Regions from separate parts of the Marinobacter sp. NSM genome, predicted to be linked through region 1. Evidence: predicted binding sites of a transcription regulator. Region 1 holds the regulator's gene; the other holds the start of a gene.
The links. Region 1 encodes FliA, which starts transcription of late flagellar genes. Its sites were predicted from a motif close to CTAAAGTTTNNNNNNNNNNNGCCGNTAA; they were not measured.
Positions count from the first base shown of each region.

Region 1 (7,652 bases):
GATCTGGCCGTTAAGTTGGCCGATCTTGGTCTTCACCACGTCCATACCAACGCCCCGGCCAGACACATCGGATATCTGTTCCTTGGTCGAGAAACCGGCGGCAAAAATCAGGTTAAAACACTCATTATCGGTCAGTCGATCTGCGGCATCCTGGTCGTACAGTCCCTTCTCCACCGCTTTTCGGCGCAGAACATCAGGGTTCATACCCGCACCGTCGTCAGAGATGGAAAGCAGGATATGATCCCCCTCCTGTTCCGCTGACAGAGTAACAGTGCCTGCACGGGGCTTTCCGGCCTTTTCCCGCACCTCTGGCATTTCAATGCCATGATCAACGGAGTTTCTTACCAGGTGAACCAGCGGGTCGGACAGCGCTTCGACCAGGTTCTTGTCCAGGTCGGTTTCTTCCCCGTGCATCACCAGGTTGATTTCTTTCTTCAGCCCTCGGGCCAGGTCTCGTACCACCCGTGGGAAGCGCCCGAATACCTTTTTGATCGGTTGCATGCGGGTCTGCATGACCGCCGCCTGCAAATCGGTGGTCACCACGTCGAGGTTGGCGACCGCCTTGTGCATATGTTCATCTTCGCTCTCGGAGCCCAGACGCTGCAGGCGATTACGGACCAGCACCAACTCACCCACCATATTCATGATGTCGTCAAGGCGCTTGGTATCCACCCGCACGGTGGTCTCGGCTGCGGGCGCCGCATCTCTTGCCGGGGCGGCGGGGGCTGCCGGTTTGGCTTCCTGCTTGGCGGGTTCCGGTTGTTTTGGTTCCGGCTTCTTTGGCTCAGGCTTGGCCGCAGGCTCAGGTTTGGTCTCCGCTACGGGGGCTGCACCAGGGCTCTTGCCTTTGCCGTGCAGCTCATCCAGCAGGTTTTCAAACTCGTCATCGGTGATCAGATCATCACCAGTGGATGATTTTGCCGGTTCTTCTGGTTCCCGCTCCGGCGGGGTGTCGTTATCAACAACCGGGGGGCCGGCAAACTGGCCTTTGCCATGCAACTGGTCCAGCAGGGCTTCAAACTCGTCGTCGGTGATCTCGTCGCCGTCTGATCCGGCGTCATTGTCAGAGGTATTTTCCGGTGCGGCCGCCGGCTGTTGATCCGCACCTTTTTCATCGGCCAGAGCATCCAACAGTTGCTCGAATTCTTCGTCGGTAATATCACCGGAATCATTGCCCCCACCCACGGCAGGTTCGGGTTCTGGGGTTGGCGTTGCTGGCGCTGCCGTGTCGCTTTCCGGCTTGGCAAGTTCATCCAGCGCGGCGATCAATTCGTCCGGAGCCGGCGTCGGCTCTTCACGGTTACGAACCTGATCAAACATGGCGTTGACGTGGTCCAGGGCTTCCAGCACCACGTCCATCAATTCGGAGGTAACCTTGCGCTTGTGGTTGCGAAGGATATCGAACACATTTTCCGCAGAGTGACAGCAGTTGACCAGCGCTTCGAGCTGCAGGAACCCGGCACCGCCCTTGACCGTGTGGAAACCACGGAAGATGGCGTTGAGCAGGTTGCTGTCATCCGGATGCTGCTCAAGATCTACCAGCTGCTCGGACAGCTTTTCGAGAATCTCGCCGGCCTCAACCAGGAAGTCCTGCAGGATCTCTTCGTCAGCATCAAGCGCCATGCGTCACCCTCTATAATCGTTCAGAAACCGAGACTGGATAACAGGTCATCAACGTCGTCCTGCCCCGAAACTACATCATCACGCTCCTCAGCCTTGATCTGAGGCCCTACCCCTTTTTCGGCCGATTCTTCTTTTTCTTCAATCTGGTGCACGGTGCCGGTGAGCTGGTCCACGTGGCTGGCCATCACCACCAGGTCAAGCAGGTTCTCTTCGACTTCTTTCACAAGGGCCGTGACTTTCTGGATAACCTGCCCGGTAAGATCCTGGAAGTCCTGGGCCAGAAGGATTTCAGACAGATTGCTATACAGGGTGTCGGAATCGGTGGCCAGGCCCGCAAAGAAGCGATCAATGCGTCCGTACAGTTCCCGGAATTCTGCCGGCTCCATTTCCCGACGGCGCAACCGCTGCCATTCGTCTCGCAGGGCGGTCGCTTCGTCGCGCATGTTATGCGCCACCGGCATGCTTTCTTCGACCAGGTCCATGGTGCGATTGGCCGCCTGGCTGGTCATCTGGACAACGTAGGCAAGCCGATCCGAGGCATCGGACATCTTGGACAAGGCTTCTTTCTGCTCGGCACTGCGGGCGTCTATCTGAAAATTCCGGATAGCCTCGTGCAGGCTCCGGGTCAACCGCCCCACTTCCCGATAGAGGCTCTGGTCGCGAACTTCACTAAGCTCGTTGATCACCGACATTGCCCGGGCGTAGTTACCGGAACTGATGCATTCGGCCAACTCCGAACTCTGCTGCTGGAGCTTTTCGGTTACTTCCGGGTCAAGGCCCTGATGGTTCTCGTTCTTGTCAGTCATGACAGCCATCCGACCCCTGGTTACTGGATTCGCTCGAAGATCTTCTCAATCTTTTCCTTGAGAACGGCAGCAGTAAACGGTTTGACGACGTACCCGTTAACGCCGGCCTGGGCCGCCGCCACAATCTGGTCACGCTTGGCCTCCGCAGTTACCATCAGCACCGGAAGGTTCTTCAGGTTCTCGTCTGCCCGCACCGCCTTGAGCAGATCAAAACCCGACATGCCAGGCATGTTCCAGTCGGTCACCAGGAAGTCGTACTTGCCGCTCCTCAGCATGGGCAAGGCAGTGTTGCCATCGTCCGCTTCATCCGTATTGGTGAAGCCAAGATCGCGCAGCAGATTTTTGATGATTCGCCGCATTGTGGAAAAGTCATCCACAATGAGAATTTTCATGTTTTTGTCCAATGGGACCTCCAGTCAGTAACACCCGGATTTCATTAAGCCTTTTGAAAGTCTAGCAGGCCGCTGCTTTAACCGCTTATTGTGTGTTGTTTGGCCGCGTTGTAAAGCGCCGGTTACCAAAATCTACACAGTTACGCGCCGCGCGGTCAGCGCCGGCCCGGTTTATTCTGGCTCGTCTTCCCGCCAATCGGACAACCGCCCCCTGAGACGAAGGGCCGCCTGGCTATGAATCTGGCTGACCCGGCTCTCGCTGACGCCAAGCACCGCGCCAATTTCCTTCAGGTTGAGCTCTTCCTGGTAGTAGAGGCTCAACACCAGCTTTTCTCGCTCAGGAAGCTCTTCAATTGCCTCTGCCAGGCTTTTCTGGAATGCATTTGATGCAATACCATCCAGGGGATTATCGCTGGCCTCTGTTTCTTCTATCGGCAGCTCCCCGGATTCATTGAGTTCATCAAGGCTAAAAAGTCGGCCACTGTTGGCGTCTGCCAGGGAGGCATGATATTCCGACAAGCCAATGCCCAGCTCTTCGGCAACATCAACGTCCTGGGCCTCGCGCCCGGTGCGGTCTTCAACCGTCTTGATGGCTGCCGCGATACGGCGGGCATTTCGGTGAACGGAGCGGGGAACCCAGTCGCCCTTGCGGATCTCATCCACCATGGCACCGCGGATACGAATACCTGCGTAAGTTTCAAAGGTGGCACCCTTGCCGGTGGAATAGCGTTGCGCAGCTTCCAGCAGGCCGATCATGCCCGCCTGCATAAGATCTTCAAGCTGAACCGAGGCCGGCAAACGGGCCATCAAGTGTAGGGCGATTTTCTTGACCAGCGGCGCATGCTCCTCAATCAGCTGAGAGGGGCCTTTTGCGCCAGCCTGATGGTAGATTCCCAGGTTTTTCGCCAATGTCATGTATCCGGTTTTCTTATAGGACTGGATTCAGATCAGACTTCGACGAGCCGCTCCACGAAAAACTCCAGATGCCCTCTTGGCGAGGATGGCAGCGGCCAGCTGTCCACTTTCTCTGCCAGGGCACGGATCGCCAGCGACGCCTTGGCCCGTGGATAGGCATCCAGAACGGCCCTCTGCCTCTGAACGGCTTTTTTGACGGCTTCGTCGTAAGGCACGATACCTACATATTGTAGCGCTACATCAAGGAAACGCTCGGTGACACGGGTCAGTTTTTCATACAGATGCCGGCCTTCCTGCTCATTTCGCACCTGATTCGCCAGAATACGGAAACGGTTGGTACCGTAGTCGCGATTCATCAGCTTGATCAGGGCATAGGCATCGGTAATCGAGGTAGGCTCATCGCACACAACCAGCAGCAATTCCTGTGAGGCCCGCAGGAAACTGACGACGGACTCGGAAATACCGGCTGCTGTGTCAACGATCAGCACATCAATCTGGTCACCCAGCTCGCTGAAGGCGTTGATCAGCCCCGCATGTTCCATCGGGCTCAACTGGGTCATACGCTGGGTGCCGGACGATGCGGGAACAATCTTGATACCACCCGGGCCGTTGACCAGCACGTCCTTGAGGTCGCACTCGCCACTGAGCACATCCTGCAGATTGCGATTGGCGGTAATGCCCAACAGCACATCGATATTGGCAAGGCCAAGGTCTGCATCCAGCAACACCACCCGTCGGCCTTTCTGGGCCAGCGCGATACCGAGGTTGACGGACACATTACTCTTGCCGACACCGCCCTTGCCGCCGGTAACCGCAATCACCTGAACCGGATGTGGTCTGCTCATACTGTTATCAGTCTCTTACTGCGTTCTTGTGTGGGCACAAAGGCAGCGCACCGGCTGTACCACCGGGCCTCAAGCCCCTTCTGCAACGGCCTGGCCGTGCTGCATTATTTTCAGGCGTTCTACGCCCAACCGCATCAGAGGAATGGCCTCTGCCCGGTGCAGGTCTTCGGGAATCTTCTGGCCATCGGTATACCACGCTACTGGCAGGCCGGTTTCCATGACAAAGCCCAAAGACTCACCCAGTGTCAGCGCTTCGTCAATCTTGGTCATGACGCAGCCTGCAAGGTTTGCCATCTTATAGCAATGCCACACCGATTTCATGATGCGCGGCTGGCTGGTGGCAGACACGACCAGATGGGTACGGATATTGTGATCGCTCCGGGCCAACTCCGCCAGCTGTTCCTGATAACCGCGATCCGAGCTGGTCAGCCCGGCGGTATCAATCAGAACCAGGTGCCGATCTGACAGTTCGTCCAGAATATCATCCAAGGAATGACTCTCGTCCACAACCCGGACAGGCACATTGAGAATACGGCCAAACACGAACAGCTGTTCATGGGCTGCCACCCGGTAGCGATCGGTGGTGACCAACGCCAGGGAATCCGGCCCATGCTCCAGTACATATTGGGCTGCCAGCTTGCCAATGGTGGTGGTCTTCCCAGACCCGGTTGGCCCCACCAGAGCATAGACGCCGCCGGCCTCAAGCCAGTCTTCCCGAGCGGTACGTACGCCGTTGGCCAGCATCTTCAGGGATTGCTTCCAACCGTCTTCCAACCTGCCGGCGCGATGCTGACGGGACAGAGAGGTTGCCAGCTCCGTGCCCAGACCAAATTCCTGCAGCCGCTCGGCAAGCCTCTGCTGAACTGCATTGGATGCCGCGACTGCAGGCTTCTCGGGTGCCGAGGTACGGCCGCTGACCATCTCTCTCAGGGAGTTGATTTCCGCTCTCATGCTCGCCAACTCATCCGAGTAGCCCGCCGCTGGCCGGCCACCTGCATTGCCCACCGAGGTCGACCCGCCAGCCAGCTCACCTGACCAGTCGGCAGCCGGCCGATCGTCAGCCAGTGCACGATCACATTCCGCGCCGACACCCGCCCGCTTCTCCCGCACTTCGCGAATGCGACTGCGCGATCGGTTCAACTCTTCTTCCAGCCGACGATGCTGGTCTGCCTGCAGCTCCGCCAGGCGCGAGCCGTTGGTGGCCTGTGCCGCTTTCTCGCCAAGGCGCTGGCGTGCCATATTTTCGTCATAGTCCAGGGCCGTCACAATTTCGACGCCTCCGTCCACCCGGCGATTGGACAAAATAACGGCATCCGGTCCCATCTCATGACTGACCTGCTTCAGGGCTTCGGCCATGGTCTTTGCAAAAAACCGTTGTACTTTCATAGCGCTTCATCCTCCCCCGGCGTGCCCAAATCGGGTGTTCGCCTTGCCCTGCCGGCCTTACTGGCCAACAGAGGCGACTATCGTGATCTGTTTGTTATCCGGAATTTCCTGGTACGAGAGCACATGCAAACGCTCTACCCCATAACTGGCAAACTTTGCCAGCACCGGCCGCAAGGGCCCGGAAACCAGAAGAATCGCCGGCTTGCCCAGCATTTCCTGGCGCTGAACACTGTCCTGAAGGGACCGCTGTAGCTTTTCCACCATATTGGGCTCAAGCACCAGGCCAATATCGTCCTGTCCGCCGGATTGTTGACTCTGTTGCACTGACTTAAGCAACAACTGTTCCAGGTCTGGATCCAGAGTGATCACCGGTATCTCGGTGTCGTTGCCACAGATGCTTTGAACGATCATTCGGCGCAACGCCTGCCGAGCCAGGGTGGTCAACAGTTTCGGGTCCTGGCTTCTGGGGTGGACGTTAACGATGGCTTCGGCAATGGAGCGCATATCCCTGACCGGCACTTCTTCCCGGAGCAGATTCTGAAGCACCCGCAACAGGACGCTCACGGAAATCGTCGTAGGCACCAGCTCCTCAGCCAGTTTCGGAGCCATTTTCTCCAACTGGTCCAGCCACTTCTGGGCCTCTTCATGGCCGATAAGTTCATGGGCGTGCTTTTGCAGAATCTGGTTAAGGTGGGTAGCCACCACCGTGCTGGCATCCACCACGGTGTAGCCCAGAGTCTGGGCCTGGTCTTTCTTGTCAGGCTCAATCCAGATGGCATCCAGGCCGAAGGCCGGGTCTTTGCCGGCAATGCCTTCCACCTTGCCGAACACCTGGCCCGGATCAATGGCCAGCTCACGTTCCGGGTGAATCTCCGCCTCGGCAATGGTCACACCCATCAGGGTAATGCGATAGACGTTCGGCATCAGGTCCAGATTGTCCCGAATGTGCACTGACGGCATCAGGAAACCCAGATCCTGAGACAGTTTTTTGCGAACCCCCTTGATGCGACTGAGCAGCTGCCCGCCCTGGGATTTATCGACCAGAGGAATCAGCCGGTAGCCCACTTCCAGACCAACGATGTCAACGGTCGCCACATCATCCCAGCCCAGCTCCCGGGTTTCACCGGGCGCCGGCAGCGCCTGTCCTTCTGCGCCGGACCGATCCTGAACCACCTCGCCACCGGCACGGGGCGCTCCACCAGCCATGCCTCCACGACCGGCGTAAACGCCCTCTTCTTCCACAGTCTGGCTTTGCTTTTTCCAGATCAGCCAGGCCGCACCGGCCGCAAGGCTGCCCAATCCAAGGAAGGCAACATGGGGCATGCCCGGAATCAGGCCCAGGATAATCAGGATGACGGCGGCAATACCGATGGCCTTCGGCGCGTTGAACATCTGATGAATGATCTGCCCGCCCATGTCCTGGCTGGCCGTTACCCGCGTTACCATGATGGCAGCGGAAGTAGACAGCAACAGTGATGGAATCTGGGCAACCAGGCCGTCACCGATGGTCAGCAGCGCGTACCGCTGCATCGCCAGGCCAAAGTCCAGGCCATGCTGGAGCATGCCGATCGAGATACCACCGATGATATTGATCGCAAGAATCAGCAACCCCGCAATGGCATCGCCCTTCACAAACTTGGACGCACCATCCATGGACCCATAGAAATCCGCTTCCTGGGCAATCT
Region 1 covers NZ_JBQTCK010000001.1:42,881-50,532, reverse strand. Annotated here, with positions in the region: gene ACTZWX_RS00240 (chemotaxis protein CheA) at 1-1,623, opposite strand, end outside; gene ACTZWX_RS00235 (protein phosphatase CheZ) at 1,644-2,429, opposite strand; gene cheY (chemotaxis response regulator CheY) at 2,450-2,833, opposite strand; gene ACTZWX_RS00225 (RNA polymerase sigma factor FliA) at 2,993-3,736, opposite strand; gene ACTZWX_RS00220 (MinD/ParA family protein) at 3,769-4,581, opposite strand; gene flhF (flagellar biosynthesis protein FlhF) at 4,651-5,967, opposite strand; gene flhA (flagellar biosynthesis protein FlhA) at 6,025-7,652, opposite strand, start outside.

Region 2 (7,652 bases), on a different contig from region 1:
CGGGCTTCGCGGTTGGACAGATGCCTCCGGCCATCGCTCAGTGCCCGGGCCACGAGTTTCCGGGTATTGGCACGGTCGGCAAAATGGTCGGTGAAGGATTCCGGTGTTTCTGTCAGCAGCCTCTGCACCCGCTGGTGACGGACGTGCTGCATAAAGGCCATGACCGCCTTCTCTGGATTGAAGAACGACGGCAGGCCGGCACGATAAAATTCTTCACGGGAATCCATCACCGTGCTCTGCCCCAGCCAGCAGGTGAAAATATTCAGCCGTGTGCCCTTGGAGGCCTGCACCACCGCATCGGCAATCTGCAGGCTGTCCTCGATCAGGGTTGGCGCATACATCACCAGCACGTTGGCCACGTTCGGGTCTTTGGCGAGAATCTTGATCGCCTTGCCATAGAGTTCTGGCGTGGCGTCGTAGTTGAGGTCGATCGGGTTTTTCCGGGTCCAGTAGGCCGGCAGCAACTCCGCCAGGGCATCAACGGACTGCTCCGACAGTTCCGCCAGCTCGCCGCCCAGGTCGGCCAACCGGTCCACCGCCAGCACACCGGGGCCAACCCCGTTAGCCATGATCGCCAACGATTCGCGCCGCAGAGAGCGCATTCGGGTCAGGGTTTCCAGGGCATCAAACATCTGGCCCAGGCCGTCCACCCGCAACACACCGGCTCTCTGCAGCATGGCATCGTAAATCGGGTCACTGCGTTTGATGCCGGCCGGTAACTCATGGGCGAACCACTCCGACTCCGGCACCCGGCCGGATTTCACGGCAATCACTGGTTTGGTCCGGGAGGCCACCCGCACGGCAGACATGAACCGGCGGGGGTTGGGAATGTTCTCAATGTGCAGGAGGATGGCTCGGGTCTGGGTATCCTGGGCCAGGTAATCGATCAGGTCGTCGTGATCAATGTCCATGCCATCGCCCAGTGTCAGGAAGTAAGAAAACCCGACACCCCGGGCAAAAGCCCAGTCAATCACCGAACTGGCAATGGTGCCGGACTGCCCCACAAACGCCACCCGTCCGGGAATGGCGCCCATGTGTGCATAGGTGGCGTTAAGATGACGTGCCGGCACCATCAGGCCGATGGTATTGGGCCCCAATACCCGAATGCCGGTTTCCCGGGCCGCGTCCCGCACCGAATACATCAACGGCTGCCCGGTTTTACTGTGGGTACGTGACATACCGCCGGTCATCACAATGGCAGTACGCACACCACATTCGCCGAGCTTTCGAATCATTTTCGGCACAGTATCCGGTGGCGTACAGATAATGGCCAGATCCGGGCTAAAATCCAGTTTCGAGACCTTCTTGACGCAAGGAACCCCGTGCACGTTGTCGTAGTCGGTCTGGTTGACCACCACCAGGCGGCCCGGATAGCCGCCACCCAGCAGGTTCCGGAGTACCATACCACCGAGGTTCTCGGCCCGTTCGGAAGCACCAATCACAGCAATGGATTCAGGATTGAACAAGCTTTCCAGATAGCGGGTACTCAAGGTGACTCTCCCTGACCATGGGCGACGAAGATATGGATAAGAATCTCAATAAAACAGGATACTTATCAATGTATAACTTATCTTAGATGGGTATTTCCTGATGTAAATCCGGTATCACAACCATTAGACCAAAGAAATACGACAAACTTCGGTTTTCCCTGATAACATGGCCTGAAAAATAAGCATATTCAGGTTCAGGCTAGACGTATGACCACGGCATTTTTCTCCCACGATGACTGCATGAAGCACAATATGGGCCCGGAGCACCCGGAATGCCCTGAGCGAATCTCCACCATCCTCGCGTATCTGGCAGACACTCACCTGGAACGGGATCTGGACTGGGTTCGACCGGAAGAAATTACCCGTGACCAGCTGTTAACGGTGCACCCCGAGACTTACCTTCAACAGCTAGATATGATGCAGCCTACCCGGGGCCGGGTGTTTACCGATCCGGACACCGCCATGATGCCGGATACCCTGCGCGCCGCCCGACTGGCCGCCGGCGGCAATATCCAGGCGGTCGATATGGTAATGAGTAGTCAGGTGACCAACGCGTTTGTCTGCGCCCGCCCACCCGGGCACCATGCCGAGCGCTCCAAATCCATGGGGTTCTGCTTCTATAACAACGTGGCACTGGCAGCCATGCGCGCCCTCACCTTCCACCACCTGGAACGGGTTGCGATCGTTGATTTCGATGTGCATCAGGGCAACGGCACCGTGGACATCGTTGGCGGAGACGAACGCATCCTGATGTGCTCCAGCTTCCAGCACCCTTTCTATCCACACTCCCATGTGCATCGCCAGGCGGACAACATTATCAATGCGCCGATCGAGGCCAACTGCTCGGCTCTGGACTACCGTAAAGCGGTGGAAGCAGCGTGGCTTAAGAAATTGCAGGATTTCCGCCCGCAGCTGGTACTGATTTCCGCCGGTTTTGACGGCCATAAACTCGACCCGATGGCAGAACTGAATCTGGAAGTGGACGACTATCGCTGGTTGACGGAAATGCTGATCAGCGTGGCCCATGACCACGCAAACGACCGGATTGTGTCAACTCTGGAGGGGGGATATCACCTGAAAGCGCTGGCCGAGAGCGTCACCGCCCACCTTGACCTGCTCAGCACGGTTTACTGAGAAGTCCCGCTCCATTCAGCCTGAGAAATCCATACCCGGGCCGTTCGCCTGCTGTAACTCGGGGCGCTCGCCCTGCCGTTGCAAGCGAATAGTGGTACGGCGATTATCCGCGTGCCGGCGGGAAACCGGGAACTGGTCACCGTGCCCACGCACAATCAGAAGGTCATCATCGATACCGCGGGATCGCAGATAGTCCGCCACCACATTCGCCCGCTCTTCGGACAGCGCCCGGTTATCGATGCGGCTGCCAACACTGTCTGAATGGCCGTCCACAAATATCCGCTCAACGGTGGAATCCGCCATTACGTAGGTCACGATGTTATCCAGCAGCTGCCTGTCGGTATCAGACAGGCTGGTACTGCCGCTGACAAACGGCACTCGGGAACGACGAATCTGGTCGTAGTTCACCGGCAGCAGGCTGGATACGCACTCCCGGTAGCCCGAGTACGGGCCTGAGAAATTAACGTTGGAAAGTTGGACCCGCACGGGCCGGTCATCATAACGGGCAGCTCGTGTGACGGTCGGGCGCATCCCCTGCAACAAGCCCTGAGTCATCAGCGTTGCCTCACGACTGCTGACCGTGACCGCCCTGGGCTGGTCAGAGACCGTTACCGAGCCGATGGCCCGGGGCGCCACGCCAGGACGCCAGGCTGGCGCTTCCACCACTAGCTGGCCGCGACCGGGGCGCATCACCGGGATCTCGGATTCCAGATAGAAACTCAACGCTTCGCCGGCCCGATGGCGGAAAACAGCCCTGCCGTATCCCGGTACCTCGTGTACCAGGGAACACTCAAACACAGATTCCGACAGGTACCACTGGCTGTTCTCAATGCCGGCACCGTAGCTTGTCGCCAAAACAGGCGTAGCTGCCACAGCAAGCAAAGCCGACACGCCTGCAGCTGCCAGCTTTTGATGAAGTAAATGGCGAAGCGAATAAGTCATTGTGAGAGCGCCTCGAAAACCGGGTCTGTTTCCAACATGACTGTTTAACGGCGTTCAAAATGATTACTTGAGCCACAAAGGGGCTGGATTAGCAAAAACATTCCCATCCGCCTTCTGATATAATCCACAAAATTTTTTTGGCTGCTTTGCGGATACCATCATGACCAAAACACTCACCATCACCCGCCCCGACGACTGGCACCTGCACGTGCGCGACGGTGCTGTACTGAACAGCGTGGTGCCGGCCACCGCCGCCTGCTTTGGCCGAGCGATCATCATGCCGAATCTGGTGCCACCGGTAACCGATGCGGCCGCAGCCATGGCTTATCGTGAGCGTATCCGGGCAGCTGCGGGCAGCACCGGCTTTGAACCGCTGATGACGCTGTACCTGACCGAAAGTATGACCCCCGAAACCATTCGGGAAGCCAAGGCCGCCGGCGTTGTCGCTGCCAAACTCTACCCGGCGGGCGCCACCACCAATTCCGAGTCCGGTGTTACCGATATCCGCAATATTTACCCGGTTCTTCAAGCCATGGCTGAGTGCGGCATGCTGCTTCTGGTTCACGGCGAAGTGACGGACGCCGACATTGATATCTTCGACCGGGAAAAAGTGTTTCTTGATCGGGTCCTGAGCCCAACCATCGAGGCCTTCCCAACCCTGAAAGTGGTGCTGGAGCACATCACCACGGCGGATTCCGCCGAGTTTGTGCGCGCCCATACCGGCGGCAACCTGGCCGCCACCGTGACGCCACAGCACCTGATGTACAACCGGAACCATATGCTGGTGGGAGGTATCCGCCCCCATCTGTATTGCCTGCCGATCCTGAAACGGAACAAGCATCAGCTGGCGCTGCGCGAAGCGGTTGCCAGCGGCGATCCTCGCTTCTTCCTAGGCACAGATTCCGCACCCCACGCCCGCGACAAAAAGGAAGCCGCCTGCGGCTGTGCCGGCTGCTATTCGGCCTACGGCGCCATTGGCCTGTACGCCGACGTCTTCGAGGAACTGGGCATTCTGGACAAGTTCGAGGCCTTTGCCAGTTTCAACGGCGCGGACTTCTATGGGCTGCCACGAAACACCGATACCATTACCCTGGTGCGGGAGCCCTGGACCATGCCAGAGCAACTGCCCCTGGCTGACGGCACCATCGTACCCTTGAAGGCCGGTGAAACCGTTCACTGGCGCATGGCGTAAGTCACTATCCATTCACAACGCGAACATCGGAGTTCGAGTGTCAGAAGAAAACAAGCCGCCACATCCTATGTCCCAACGCTTCCGTGGCTTCCTGCCTGTGGTTGTCGATGTTGAAACCGCCGGTTTCAATCCGGAGCGGGACGCCCTGCTGGAAATTGCCGCCGTCATACTGACCATGGACGACGATGGCTTGCTGCGCCGGGGGGAAACCCACGTACAGCAGATTGACCCCTTCGAAGGCGCCAACCTGGAGCAGTCTGCCCTGGACTTCACCGGCATCGACCCCTGGAACCCGGAACGTGAGGCAGTTCCTGAGCGGGAAGGCCTGAGCGAAATCTTCTCCCCGATCCGCAAAGCGGTGAAAGCCCACGACTGCAAGCGAGCGGTACTGGTCGGCCACAACGCCACCTTTGACCACAACTTTGTGTTTGCGGCTGCCTTGCGGGCCGACATCAAACGCAACCCGTTCCACCCCTTCTCCACCTTTGATACAGCAACTCTGGCTGGCCTGGCCTATGGCCATACGGTGCTGGCACAGGCTTGTAAACTGGCGGGCATCCCTTTCAGTAACAAGGAAGCCCACTCCGCAGCCTACGATGCAGAAAAAACCGCAGACCTGTTCTGCGGCATTGTGAACCGCTGGAAAGAGCTGGGCGGTTTTCCGCCGCCACTCATTGAGCCAGAGGAAGAAGCGACAAGCTAACTGCCAGAACCAAAAAAACCCGCCGAAGCGGGTTTTTTCTTGCCTGGAGACAGCTTACCAGTAGATGCCTCGCATAATGGCCGCGAACGCCACCTGCTCGGTCGATACCTTGGGTTTCTCACCAGACTTGCTACCAGCGGCAGACGGAGAATCCGGGAACATCCGGTAACCGGTGTTCATGATAATCTCACCCATCTTCGGCGCCAGGGCATGCAGAACCTGGGCAAAGACACCCAGGCGAGTCGCAATACGCTTCGGCCGGTAAACGATGGCATCCGCCACCATCTGCGCCGCTTCATCCGGTGACAGCGTGGGTACCGAATCGTAAATCTTGGTCGGCGCAATCATCGGCGTTTTCACCAACGGCATGTTGATGGTGGTGAACGTGACGTTGCGGTCAGACCACTCCGCCGCCGCACACCGGCTGAAGGCATCCAGCGCTGACTTGGACGCCACATAGGCCGAGAAACGTGGTGCGTTGGTCAGTACCCCAATGGACGAGATATTCACCACATGGCCACGGCGGCGCTCCAGCATAGCAGGCGCAAAGCCCATGATCAGACGCACTGAGCCGAAGTAGTTCAGCTGCATGGTGCGCTCGAAATCGTGGAAACGGTCAAACGACAAAGACAGCGAGCGTCGGATAGACCGGCCGGCATTATTCACCAGTACGTCTACATGGCCGTGATTATCCAGAACCGTCTTCACAAAGCGATCACAGTCTTCCATGTCGGAAAAATCGCACTGGTAGGCGTGGATATTACCGCCACGGGCTTCCAGATCGGCTGCCACTTCGTCCAGGGTTTCCTTGGTGCGGGCGCCAATCACCAGGATTGCACCGGCTTCCGCCAGCTTCTGGGCAGTTGCCAGACCAATACCGGAAGTGGCACCGGTGACAACACACACCTTGCCTTCCACTGTTCCCTTCAGGGTGCGGTCCTTGAACAGATCCGGGTCCAGGTTACGCTCCCAGTAGTCCCAGATCACAGGCGCATAGCTTGGCAGGCGCGGCACGTCGATGCCGGTGCCTTTCAGAGCCCTTTCAGTTTCACGGGCATCAAAACGGGTCGGATAGTTGATGAACGACATTACCGACGGCGGAATGCCCATATCATCCAGAACGGCACTGGCAATGCGCTTAACAGGCGGCAGATTCTTGATGCTCTGGCGAATGAACGGAGGAATAAAACCAAACATCCGGGAATCAATACGCATCCCCATCTTGGGAGCGTGGCCCGCCTCGCTGAAGATATTTAGGATTTCACCCACTTTGTAGGGATCAGAGTCCACCAGGTGGAAACACTTGCCGTCTTCCCCTTCAAGATGGGCAATGTGATCCATGGCGTTCACCACGAAATCGACCGGCACGATGTTCAGGCGGCCGCCCTCGATACCAATGGTCGGTACCCATTGTGGCAAGGCGTGGCGAATCTTCTGGATCATTTTGAAGAAGTAGTAAGGGCCGTCAACCTTGTCCATCTCGCCGGTTTCGGAATGGCCAATCACCATGCCGGGGCGATAGATACGGAACGGCACCTTGCATTCATCGCGCACCACTTTTTCGGACTCATGCTTGGTGCGCAGATAGGGGTGATCCAGCTTCTCGGCTTCCTCAAACATGTCTTCCCGGAAGGTGCCCTTGAACAGGCCTGCAGCCGCTATGGATGACACATGGTGGAAATGCTTGGCCGCCATGGCCTCAGCCGCCTGGACCGCCGCCCGGGTGCCCTCGATGTTGGTGGCCGCCTGGGACTCTTCATCGGCGCCCATGTCATAGACCGCCGCCAGATGAAAAAAGTGATCGACATTTCCCTTGAGGGATTTCAGGGTCTTGGCATCGATTCCGAGGTTCTTGCTGGTCAGATCACCAATGACCGCCTTTACCCGGGACTCATCCACACCCCACCGCTCGCGCAGTTTTTCGAGTTTGCCCTGAGACTGTTCACGTACTAGGACATACACGGTACCGCCTCGGGCGAGCAGCTTTTCAACCAGAAAGCGGCCGATAAACCCGGTACCGCCTGTCAGGAAATAATTCATAGGTACTCCATCCTGCCTGTTGCTCTGTTGTTGTCATTACACCAGCACGAGTAAGACTAAAGTCTTATCTGCATTCCATTGGCCGGCATTGTACTGAATTGCAACTTTCATGTATCGAACTTTTTTAGAGCTTTTACTCTGTAACCCTTTG
Region 2 covers NZ_JBQTCK010000010.1:33,883-41,534, reverse strand. Annotated here, with positions in the region: gene ACTZWX_RS16605 (bifunctional acetate--CoA ligase family protein/GNAT family N-acetyltransferase) at 1-1,490, opposite strand, end outside; gene ACTZWX_RS16600 (histone deacetylase family protein) at 1,698-2,624, shown strand; gene ACTZWX_RS16595 (flagellar protein MotY) at 2,640-3,566, opposite strand; gene pyrC (dihydroorotase) at 3,727-4,758, shown strand; gene rnt (ribonuclease T) at 4,796-5,461, shown strand; gene ACTZWX_RS16580 (SDR family oxidoreductase) at 5,516-7,501, opposite strand.
Region 2: ACTZWX_RS16595 (flagellar protein MotY) is a predicted target of FliA. The motif match lies at 3,611-3,638, and genes of this name have one in related genera.